3 regions of the Streptomyces sp. NPDC093111 genome follow, and region 3 is predicted to be linked to each of the others. Evidence: riboswitches for the same ligand, from Rfam matches in the RefSeq annotation. Region 3 holds a riboswitch; each other region holds the start of a gene.
What was found. A riboswitch is a leader RNA that binds a small molecule or an ion and turns the genes downstream of it on or off. The one in region 3 is predicted to bind thiamine pyrophosphate.

Region 1: linked by a shared signal. The riboswitch ahead of thiC (phosphomethylpyrimidine synthase ThiC) and the one ahead of thiO (glycine oxidase ThiO) in region 3 are both predicted to bind thiamine pyrophosphate.
Region 2: linked by a shared signal. The riboswitch ahead of AB0Q96_RS34115 (thiamine ABC transporter substrate-binding protein) and the one ahead of thiO (glycine oxidase ThiO) in region 3 are both predicted to bind thiamine pyrophosphate.

Annotation. Positions count from the first base shown of each region.
Region 1 is NZ_JBFBNW010000025.1:26,365-29,631, forward strand. It holds gene AB0Q96_RS33455 (YibE/F family protein) at 1-1,391, opposite strand, end outside; TPP riboswitch at 1,463-1,610, shown strand; gene thiC (phosphomethylpyrimidine synthase ThiC) at 1,605-3,267, shown strand, end outside.
Region 2 is NZ_JBFBNW010000026.1:59,849-63,115, reverse strand. It holds gene AB0Q96_RS34125 (MFS transporter) at 1-173, shown strand, start outside; gene rlmN (23S rRNA (adenine(2503)-C(2))-methyltransferase RlmN) at 273-1,379, shown strand; TPP riboswitch at 1,409-1,519, shown strand; gene AB0Q96_RS34115 (thiamine ABC transporter substrate-binding protein) at 1,603-2,694, shown strand; gene AB0Q96_RS34110 (iron ABC transporter permease) at 2,736-3,267, shown strand, end outside.
Region 3 is NZ_JBFBNW010000003.1:344,315-347,581, forward strand. It holds gene AB0Q96_RS06370 (Rv2175c family DNA-binding protein) at 1-280, opposite strand, end outside; gene AB0Q96_RS06375 (FAD-dependent oxidoreductase) at 323-1,579, opposite strand; TPP riboswitch at 1,662-1,774, shown strand; gene thiO (glycine oxidase ThiO) at 1,772-2,935, shown strand; gene thiS (sulfur carrier protein ThiS) at 2,932-3,132, shown strand; gene AB0Q96_RS06390 (thiazole synthase) at 3,136-3,267, shown strand, end outside.

The sequences.
Region 1 (3,267 bases), on a different contig from region 3:
CGGCGTCCGCCCCTGCCCGGGCGCTGCGCCGCGGCCCCCGGCCGGTCGGCCGAGACCACCAGCGCCGCGAGGACGGTGGTGACCGGGACCGAGGCGACCAGACCGATCGAGCCGATCAGTGTGCGGACGATCTCCACGGCGACCAGCTCGCTGTTGGCCACCGTTCCCACGCTGCTCTGGGCGATCGAGAAGAGCAGCAGCAGCGGCAGGGCGGCGCCGGCGTACGCGAGGACCAGGGTGTTCACGACCGACGCGATGTGGTCGCGGCCGATCCTGATGCCGGCCCGGTAGAGCGCCCGCGGACCCATTCGGGGGTCGGCGTGGTGCAGCTCCCAGACCGCCGAGGTCTGGGTGACCGTCACGTCGTCGAGCACGCCGAGCGAACCGATGATGACGCTCGCCAGCAGCAGGCCCGACAGGTCGATGTTCGGGTACAGGCCGTGGATGAGGCCGGTGTTGTCGTCGGTGTTGCCGGTCAGCGAGGCCCAGCCGATGAAGAGCGAGCCGAAGAGGCCGATCAGCAGCAGCGAGACCAGCGTGCCGAGCACCGCCACCGAGGTCCGGGCGGACAGGCCGTGGCACATGTAGAGCGCGATGAGCATGATCGCGCTCGCTCCGACGATGGCGACCACCAGGGGATTGGAGCCCTGGAGGATCGCCGGCAGGATGAAGAAGGTCAGCACCAGGAAGCTCACGGCGAGCGCGATCAGCGCCATCACGCCGCGCATCCTGCCGACGGCCACCACCACCACCGCGAAGATGCCGGCGAGCACCGCCAGCGGCAGCTTCCGGTTCACGTCCGTGACGGAGTACTGGAGTTCGCGCGGTGCGTCGGGGGCGTACGCGACGACCACGCCCTGACCCTCGTGCAACTGCCGCGGGGCGTCCGGCTGCACGATCTCGGTGAAGGTCCGGCCCTGGTGCGGGCCCGAGGTGACCTCGATCGTCGCCTTCTCGCACTGCCGGGTGTCACTCCCCTGCTGCGTCGAGGCGTCGCCGGTCGGCGGGGGCTGCGCGACGTTCACGTCCGTGCAGGCGACCTGGTCGACGGCGACGACCCGGCCCTGCTCGGTCTGCCGGTCGAAGCCCACGCCGGTGCGCTCGTGCGCCGGGGCGCCGCCCGGCCACAGCACCGCGAGGCCGATCAGGACCGCGGCGCCGAAGGGGATCAGGACCGCGGCGATGACCTTGCGCAGATGACGCGAGACGGGTTCCGCCGGGCCGTGGCTGTGCGCGTGCGCGTGGCCGTGGCCTCCGCCGCCGTGGCCTCCGCCGTGCCCGCCGCCGTGGCCTCCGCCCCCTCCGTCCCCTCCATCGTCGTGGCCGTGTCCGCCATGGCCGTCGTGGCCACCGGAACCGTGCGGATCGGGGGTCTGCTGCGTGGAAGTCACCGAGCGATCATCGCAAGAACGCGGGGGACCCACTGTTCAGCACGCCAGGGAGGGCGCTAGCGTGGTGGCACCTTTGCACACGCGGGAGCTCGGAGCACCGGGCTGAGAGGGCGCTGATCACCGTACGGGCGTACTGGACGTACGTACGGGAGGAGGCTGCGCCGACCGCCGAACCTGTTACCGGGTAATGCCGGCGTAGGGAGATTCGGTCTCATGACCATTCAGGATGCACGCACGCCTGCCTCCGACCAGAACGGCCCGCAGGAGCGCACGCCGGGCTGGCACAAGGGATACGTCGAGGGCTCCCGCCCCGACCTCCGGGTGCCCGTCCGTCAGGTGCACCTCACCAACGGCAAGGACGTGACGCTGTACGACACGTCCGGCCCGTACACCGACCCCACCGTCGAGACCGACGTCCGGCGCGGCCTGGCGCCGCTGCGCGAGAACTGGATCATCGCGCGCGGGGACACCGAGGAGTACGCGGGCCGCCCGGTCCGCCCCGAGGACGACGGCATCAAGCACACCTCGCCGCGCGGCGGCGGGCTCAAGAACCTCGACGCCGTCTTCCCCGGCCGGCCGCGGCTGCCCCGCCGGGGCCGGGACGGCCAGCCGGTGACGCAGCTCGCGTACGCCCGCCGGGGCGAGATCACCCCGGAGATGGAGTACGTCGCGATCCGCGAGAACGTCTCCCCGGAGGTCGTGCGCGAGGAGATCGCCGCGGGCCGCGCGGTGCTCCCGGCGAACGTCAACCACCCGGAGATCGAGCCGATGATCATCGGCAAGCGGTTCCTGGTGAAGGTCAACGCCAACATCGGCAACTCCGCGGTCACCTCCTCCATCGAGGAGGAGGTGGAGAAGATGACCTGGGCGACGAAGTGGGGCGCCGACACGGTCATGGACCTCTCCACCGGCCGCAACATCCACACCACCCGCGAGTGGGTGCTGCGCAACTCCCCCGTGCCGATCGGCACCGTGCCGCTCTACCAGGCGCTGGAGAAGGTCGACGGCAGGGCCGAGGACCTGACCTGGGAGATCTACAAGGACACGGTCATCGAGCAGGCCGAGCAGGGCGTCGACTACATGACGGTGCACGCCGGCGTGCTGCTGCCGTACGTGCCGCTGACCGCCCGCCGCAAGACGGGCATCGTCTCGCGCGGCGGCTCGATCATGGCCGCCTGGTGCCTCGCGCACCACAAGGAGAACTTCCTCTACACGAACTTCGAGGAGCTCTGCGAGATCCTCGCGGCGTACGACGTCACGTACTCGCTCGGCGACGGCCTGCGGCCCGGCTCGATCGCGGACGCCAACGACGCCGCGCAGTTCGCCGAGCTGAAGACCCTCGGTGAGCTCAACACGATCGCCAAGCGCCACCACGTGCAGACCATGATCGAGGGCCCGGGCCACGTCCCGATGCACAAGATCAAGGAGAACATCGACCTCCAGCAGGAGATCTGCGAGGAGGCGCCGTTCTACACGCTCGGCCCGCTCACCACTGATGTGGCGCCCGCCTACGACCACATCACCTCGGGCATCGGCGCGGCGATGATCGCCTGGTGGGGCACGGCGATGCTCTGCTACGTGACGCCGAAGGAGCACCTGGGCCTGCCCAACAAGGACGACGTGAAGACCGGCGTCATCACCTACAAGATCGCGGCCCACGCGGCGGACCTCGCCAAGGGGCACCCGGGCGCGCAGGAGTGGGACGACGCCCTGTCGGACGCGCGCTTCGAGTTCCGCTGGGAGGACCAGTTCAACCTGGCCCTCGACCCGGACACCGCGCGCGAGTTCCACGACGAGACGCTGCCGGCGGAGCCCGCGAAGACGGCGCACTTCTGCTCCATGTGCGGGCCGAAGTTCTGCTCGATGAAGATCTCCC
Region 2 (3,267 bases), on a different contig from region 3:
TCGACGACGCCGGCGTCAGCCCCGAGGTCACCGACGCCGCCCTGGAGCTCAACGCCGCCGCCCGCCTCGACGGCCTCCGCGCCGCCCTCGCGATCCTCGCCGCGGCCTCCGCCGTCGCCCTCTTCTTCACCTCGGGCATCCCCCGGACCCAGCCGGGCGCACCCGCGCCGTGAGGGAGGGGTGACGCCCGGGACGCCCGGGGTCCGGCGGGCAACGGCCCGGAACGGCCGGGAACGGGCGCACCGGTCCGCGTCTGCGACACTGGTAGGACCATGCCCAAGCCCGGAGAACTCACTTTCGTCGCCCCGCGCGGAGCCAAGCAGCCCCCGCGGCACCTCGCCGACCTCACGCCCGCCGAGCGCAAGGAGGCGGTCGCCGCGATCGGCGAGAAGCCGTTTCGCGCCAAGCAGCTGTCCACGCACTACTTCGCGCGCTACGCGCACGACCCGGCGGAGTGGACCGACATCCCCGCCGCGTCGCGCGAGAAGCTGGCGGGGGAGCTGCTGCCCGATCTGATGTCGGTGGTGCGGCACATCTCGTGCGACGACGACACCACCCGTAAGACGCTGTGGCGGCTGCACGACGGCACGCTCGTCGAGTCGGTGCTCATGCGCTACCCGGACCGGGTGACCATGTGCATCTCCTCGCAGGCCGGCTGCGGGATGAACTGCCCGTTCTGCGCCACCGGCCAGGCGGGGCTCGACCGCAACCTGTCCACGGCCGAGATCGTGCACCAGATCGTCGACGGCATGCGCGCCCTGCGCGACGGCGAGGTCCCAGGCGGGCCGGCCCGGCTGTCCAACATCGTCTTCATGGGCATGGGCGAGCCGCTCGCCAACTACAAGCGGGTCGTCGGTGCCGTCCGCCGGCTCACCGACCCCGAGCCGGACGGCCTCGGCCTGTCCCAGCGCGGCATCACCGTCTCCACCGTCGGGCTCGTCCCGGCGATGCTGCGGTTCGCCGACGAGGGCTTCAAGTGCCGCCTCGCGGTCTCGCTGCACGCCCCCGACGACGAGCTGCGCGACACCCTGGTGCCCGTGAACACCCGGTGGAAGGTCCGCGAGGTCCTCGACGCCGCCTGGGAGTACGCGGAGAAGTCCGGGCGCCGCGTCTCCATCGAGTACGCCCTGATCCGGGACATCAACGACCAGGCCTGGCGCGGCGACCTCCTCGGCAAGCTGCTCAAGGGCAAGCGGGTGCACGTCAACCTGATCCCGCTGAACCCGACGCCCGGCTCGAAGTGGACCGCCTCCCGTCCCGAGGACGAGAAGGCGTTCGTCGAGGCCATCGCCCGCCACGGCGTGCCCGTCACCGTCCGCGACACCCGCGGTCAGGAGATCGACGGTGCCTGTGGACAGCTGGCCGCCGCCGAACGCTGACCTTGTACTCTGAGCTCGAACACATCTTCATATTCCGACAGGGGAGCGCCACAGCGCTGAGAGTGCGGTGACCGTCAGACCGCAGACCCTCTGAACCTCGCCCAGGTCATTCTGGGTAGGAAGTTCGGTCGTAACTCGAGCTGTTGCGCCCTGCCCGCGTCCGGTTTCCCCGGGCGCGGGCGGGGCCGCGTCTCTTCCTGGACACCCCCAGGAGGACCACCACGTGAACACCACGAAGGCCGCCGCCGTCGCGCTCGCCGCGGCGCTCGGCGTCACCACCCTCGCCGCCTGCGGCGGCGGGGACGGCGGCAAGGACAAGGCCACCGGCACGCCCGCGCCGAAGACCGTCACCCTCGTCAGCCACGACTCCTTCAACGCCTCCAAGGAGGTGCTGGCGGAGTTCACCCGGCAGACCGGTTTCACGGTCAAGGTCCTCAAGAGCGGCGACGCCGGCGAGGCCGTCAACAAGGAGATCCTGACCAAGGGCTCCCCCCAGGGCGACGTCTTCTTCGGCGTCGACAACACCCTGCTCTCCCGCGCCCTCGACAACGGCATCTTCACGTCGTACGAGGCGAAGGGCCTGAACCGGATCCCCGCCGCGCTCCAGCTCGACAAGGAGCACCGGGTCACCCCGATCGACTCCGGCGACATCTGCGTCAACTACGACAAGCAGTACTTCGCCGACAAGAAGCTGGCGCCGCCGCAGTCCTTCGACGACCTGGCCAAGCCTGCGTACAAGGACCTCCTCGTCGTCGAGAACCCCGAGCGCTCCTCCCCGGGCCTCGGCTTCCTCCTCGGCACCGCCGCGAAGTACGGCGACGGCGGCTGGCAGGACTACTGGAAGAAGCTCAAGGCCAACGGCGTGAAGACCGTCGACAGCTGGGAGCTCGCCTACAACCAGGAGTTCTCCGGCTCCGCCGGCGGCAAGAAGGCCAAGGGCGACCGTCCGCTCGTCGTCTCCTACGCCTCCAGCCCGCCGGTCGAGGTGCTCTACTCCGAGCCCCAGCCGAAGGTGGCGCCCACCGGTGTCTCCACCGGCACCTGCTTCCGGCAGACCGAGTTCGCGGGCCTGCTGAACGGGGCGAAGAACCCCGAGGGCGGCAAGGCGCTGATCGACTTCCTGATCTCCAAGAAGTTCCAGGACGACATGCCGCTCCAGATGTTCGTCAACCCCGTCACCGACGACGCAACCCTCCCCGAGCTGTTCACCAAGCACGGCGTGGTCGTCGACAAGCCGGAGACCATGGCGCCCGACAAGATCGCCGCCAACCGTGACCAGTGGATCCAGCAGTGGACCTCGCTCGTCGTGAAGTAGCCCGCCCGGGCCGTACGGGGAACGCGGCGCGGCTGGCCCTCATGGTGCTGCCCGTCGCGTTCTTCGCGGTCTTCTTCGCCTGGCCCGTCGTCTCGATCGTCGAGCGCGGGCTCAGGCCGGACGGGCACTGGGAGCTCGGCCGCTTCGCCCAGACGCTGAGCAGCCCGGAGATCCTCGACGTCCTGTGGTTCACGCTGTGGCAGGCGCTCGCCTCCACCGCGCTCACCCTGCTCGTCGCCCTGCCCGGCGCGTACGTCTTCGCCCGTTTCGACTTCCCCGGCAAGGGGCTGCTGCGGGCCGTCGTCACCGTGCCCTTCGTGCTGCCCACCGTCATGGTCGGCACCGCGTTCCTCGCCCTGCTGGGCCGCCGCGGACTGCTCGACGAGCTGTGGGGCGTCCGCCTCGACACCACCGTCTGGGCCATCCTCATCGCCCACGTCTTCTTCAACTACGCCGTCGTCGTCCGTACCGTCGGCGGTCTCTGGTCCCAGCTCGACCCCCGCCAGGAAGAGGCCGCCCGGGTGCTCGGCGCCTCCCGCTGGCGGGCCTGGCGCACGGTGACCCTGCCGGCCC
Region 3 (3,267 bases):
GGTCCGGGGTGAAGAGCCACTCCAGCATCTCTCGGTCGCTGAAGCCGTCGTCCCGCAGGAGCGTCAGGGTGCCGACGAGGCCCTTGACGACCTTGTCGCCGTCGATGAAGGCGGCGGGCACCTGGAGCACGTTGCGCTCGCCGCGGCGGACGGCGATCAGCTGGCCCTCGTTGACCAGCTGGCGCACACGCGTCACCTCGACATCGAGCATTTCCGCGATGTCGGGGAGGAAGAGCCAGGCGGGGACGAGTGCATCGGTCTTTGCGTCGATCTCGGTCACGGGACAAGCGTGCCATCCCGGACTGACAGCCGGTAGTCGGGCCTACCTGACTGCCGCCTTCAGGGGGACGGAGGGGTCGGCCGCCTTGGCCGGGTCGAGGGGGGTGCGGCGTTCGATCAGCCGGCGCCCCTGGGCGAGGTCGCGGGGGCGGCTGACGGTCAGCAGGGCGACGGGCACCTCGTCCTGGAGCCAGAGCACGGTCCAGGACCCGTCGGCCGGGTCGCCGCGCCACAGGAGGGTGTCGGCGGCGGCGTGGTGGCCGGCGTACTGGACGAAGCGGCCGAACTGCTCGGACCAGAAGTAGGGCACCGGGTCGTACGGCGCGGGCTCCCCGGCGACCCGGCCCAGGATGTCGGCGGCGACCGTGCGCGGCCCCTGGAGGGCGTTGTCCCAGTGGTGGACGAGGAGCCGCTCGCCGTAGCGGGCGGAGGGGAAGGAGGCGCAGTCGCCGACCGCGTACACGTCGGGCAGGGAGCTGCGCAGCCGGTCGTCGGCGGTGACGGCGCCGCTCGGGTCGAGGGCGATGCCGGAGCCTTCGAGCCAGCCGGTGGCGGGGCGGGCGCCGATGCCGACGACGACGGCGTCGGCGGGCAGCTCGGCCCGTTCGCCGGAGCGGTCGGCGCCCTCGGCGAGGACCACCCGCCCCTTCTCGACGCCCGCCACGCGCGCGTTGAGCCGCAGTTCGGCGCCGTTCTCGGCGTACCAGGCGGTCATGGGGGCGGTGACCTCGGCGGGCAGGGCGCCGGCGAGGGGGCGGTCGGCGGCCTCGACGACGGTGACGGCGCAGCCGGCCGCGCGGGCGGCGGTGGCGAACTCGGCGCCGATCCAGCCGGCGCCGACGACCACGACGTCGTGGCGGCCCTCCAGGACGCCGCCCAGCCGGATGGCGTCGTCGAGGGTGCGCAGCAGGTGGACGCCGGGCACCCCCTCGGTGCCGGGCAGGGTGAGCGGGTGGGCGCCGGTCGCGAGGACCAGCGTGTCGTACGCGACGGGGCCGGCCTCGGTGTCGATCTCGTGGTCGGCGGGGCGCAGCCGGGTGACGTCGACGCCGAGGCGCAGGGTGATGCCGAGGGACTCGAAGTCGATGTCGAAGGCGGAGCCCTCGGCCGTGCCGAGGAGGACCGCCTTGGAGAGCGGGGGCCGGTCGTAGGGCTGGTGGGGTTCGGCGCCGATGAGGGTCACGGGTCCGGTGAAGCCCTGTTCGCGCAGGGCGACGGCGGTCTGGACGCCCGCCATTCCGGCGCCGACGATCACGACGTTCCGTTCGGTGGGCCGCTGGGTCTGCTTCTGCTCGCTCACCCGCCCACCTTACGCATCTGACGGACCGTCAGGAAGGGAGGGGCCTGCGGCGGGCCGCGCCCTGCGGCTAGTGTGGCGGCCGTAAAGCACTCGCGGGAGCCCGGACGCACCGGGCTGAGAGGGAGGCTGTCCGGCCTCCGACCGTACGAACCTGATCCGGGTCATGCCGGCGAAGGGAGGGGCTGGACGCCCATGTCGCGTACACGCGGTACCTCCGACGTCCTCGTCATCGGGGGCGGCATCATCGGCCTGGTCACGGCCTGGCGGGCCGCCCAGTGCGGCCTGCGCACCGCCGTGGCCGACCCCGAACCGGGCGGCGGCGCCGCCCGGGTGGCGGCGGGCATGCTGGCCGCCGTCACCGAACTGCACTTCGGCGAGGAGACCCTGCTCGGGCTCAACCTCGACTCCGCCCGCCGCTACCCCGCGTTCGTCGCCGAACTCGCCGAGGCCACCGGCCACGACGTCGGCTACCGCGCCTGCGGCACCCTCGCCGTCGCCCTCGACGCCGACGACCGGGCCCATCTGCGCGAGCTGCACGCCCTGCAGACCCGCTGCGGGCTCGCCTCGGAGTGGCTGAACGGGCGCGAGTGCCGCCGCCTGGAGCCGATGCTGGCCCCGGGCGTCCGGGGCGGGCTGCGGGTGGACGGCGACCACCAGGTCGATCCGCGGCGGCTCGCCGACGCGCTGCTCGTGGCCTGCGAGCGGGCCGGGGTGGTGTTCCACCGGACGCTCGTCGAGCGGCTCACGGTCGTCGGGGACCGGGCCCGCGGCGCCGTCCTCGCCGGCGGCGAGGAGCTGGCGGCGGACCAGGTGGTGCTGGCGGCCGGCAGCCTGAGCGGCCGGCTGGCCGGCGTGCCGGAGCGGGTGCTGCCGCCGGTCCGGCCGGTGAAGGGGCAGGTGCTGCGGCTGCGGGTGCCGCCCGCGTACGCGCCGTTCCTGTCCCGCACCGTCCGCGCGGTCGTCCGCGGCAGCCACGTCTACCTGGTGCCGCGCGAGAACGGCGAGCTGGTGGTCGGCGCGACCAGCGAGGAACTCGGCTGGGACACCACCGTCACCGCGGGCGGCGTGTACGAGCTGCTGCGCGACGCGCACGAGCTGGTGCCCGGCATCACCGAGCTGCCGCTCACCGAGACCCGCGCCGGACTGCGGCCCGCCTCCCCCGACAACGCGCCGCTGCTCGGCCCGAGCGCGCTGCCCGGCCTGCACCTGGCCACCGGCCACTACCGCAACGGGGTGCTGCTGACCCCCGTCACCGGCGACGTCATGGCCGAGGCCCTGACCACCGGGGCGCTGCCCGACGAGGCCCGCCCCTTCACCGCCCGCCGCTTCTCCCCCGCACACCTGGAGCACGCGTGAACGTGTCCGTGAACGGAGAGCCCCGCGAGCTCGCGGATCCCCTCTCCCTCGACGCCCTCGTCGCGACCCTCACCGTCGCCCCCGCCGGGGTGGCCGCCGCCGTCAACGAGGCGGTCGTGCCGCGCAGCCAGTGGGCCGCGACCCTGCTCGGCGACGGCGACCGGGTCGAGGTCCTCACCGCCGTCCAGGGGGGCTGAGCCGTGTCCGACGACGTCTTCGCGCTCGGCGACACCGAGTTCTCCTCCCGCCTGATCATGGGCACCGGCGGGGCGCCCAGCCTCGACGTGCTCGAACGCTCCCTGGTCACCAGCGGCACGGAGCTGACCACGGTC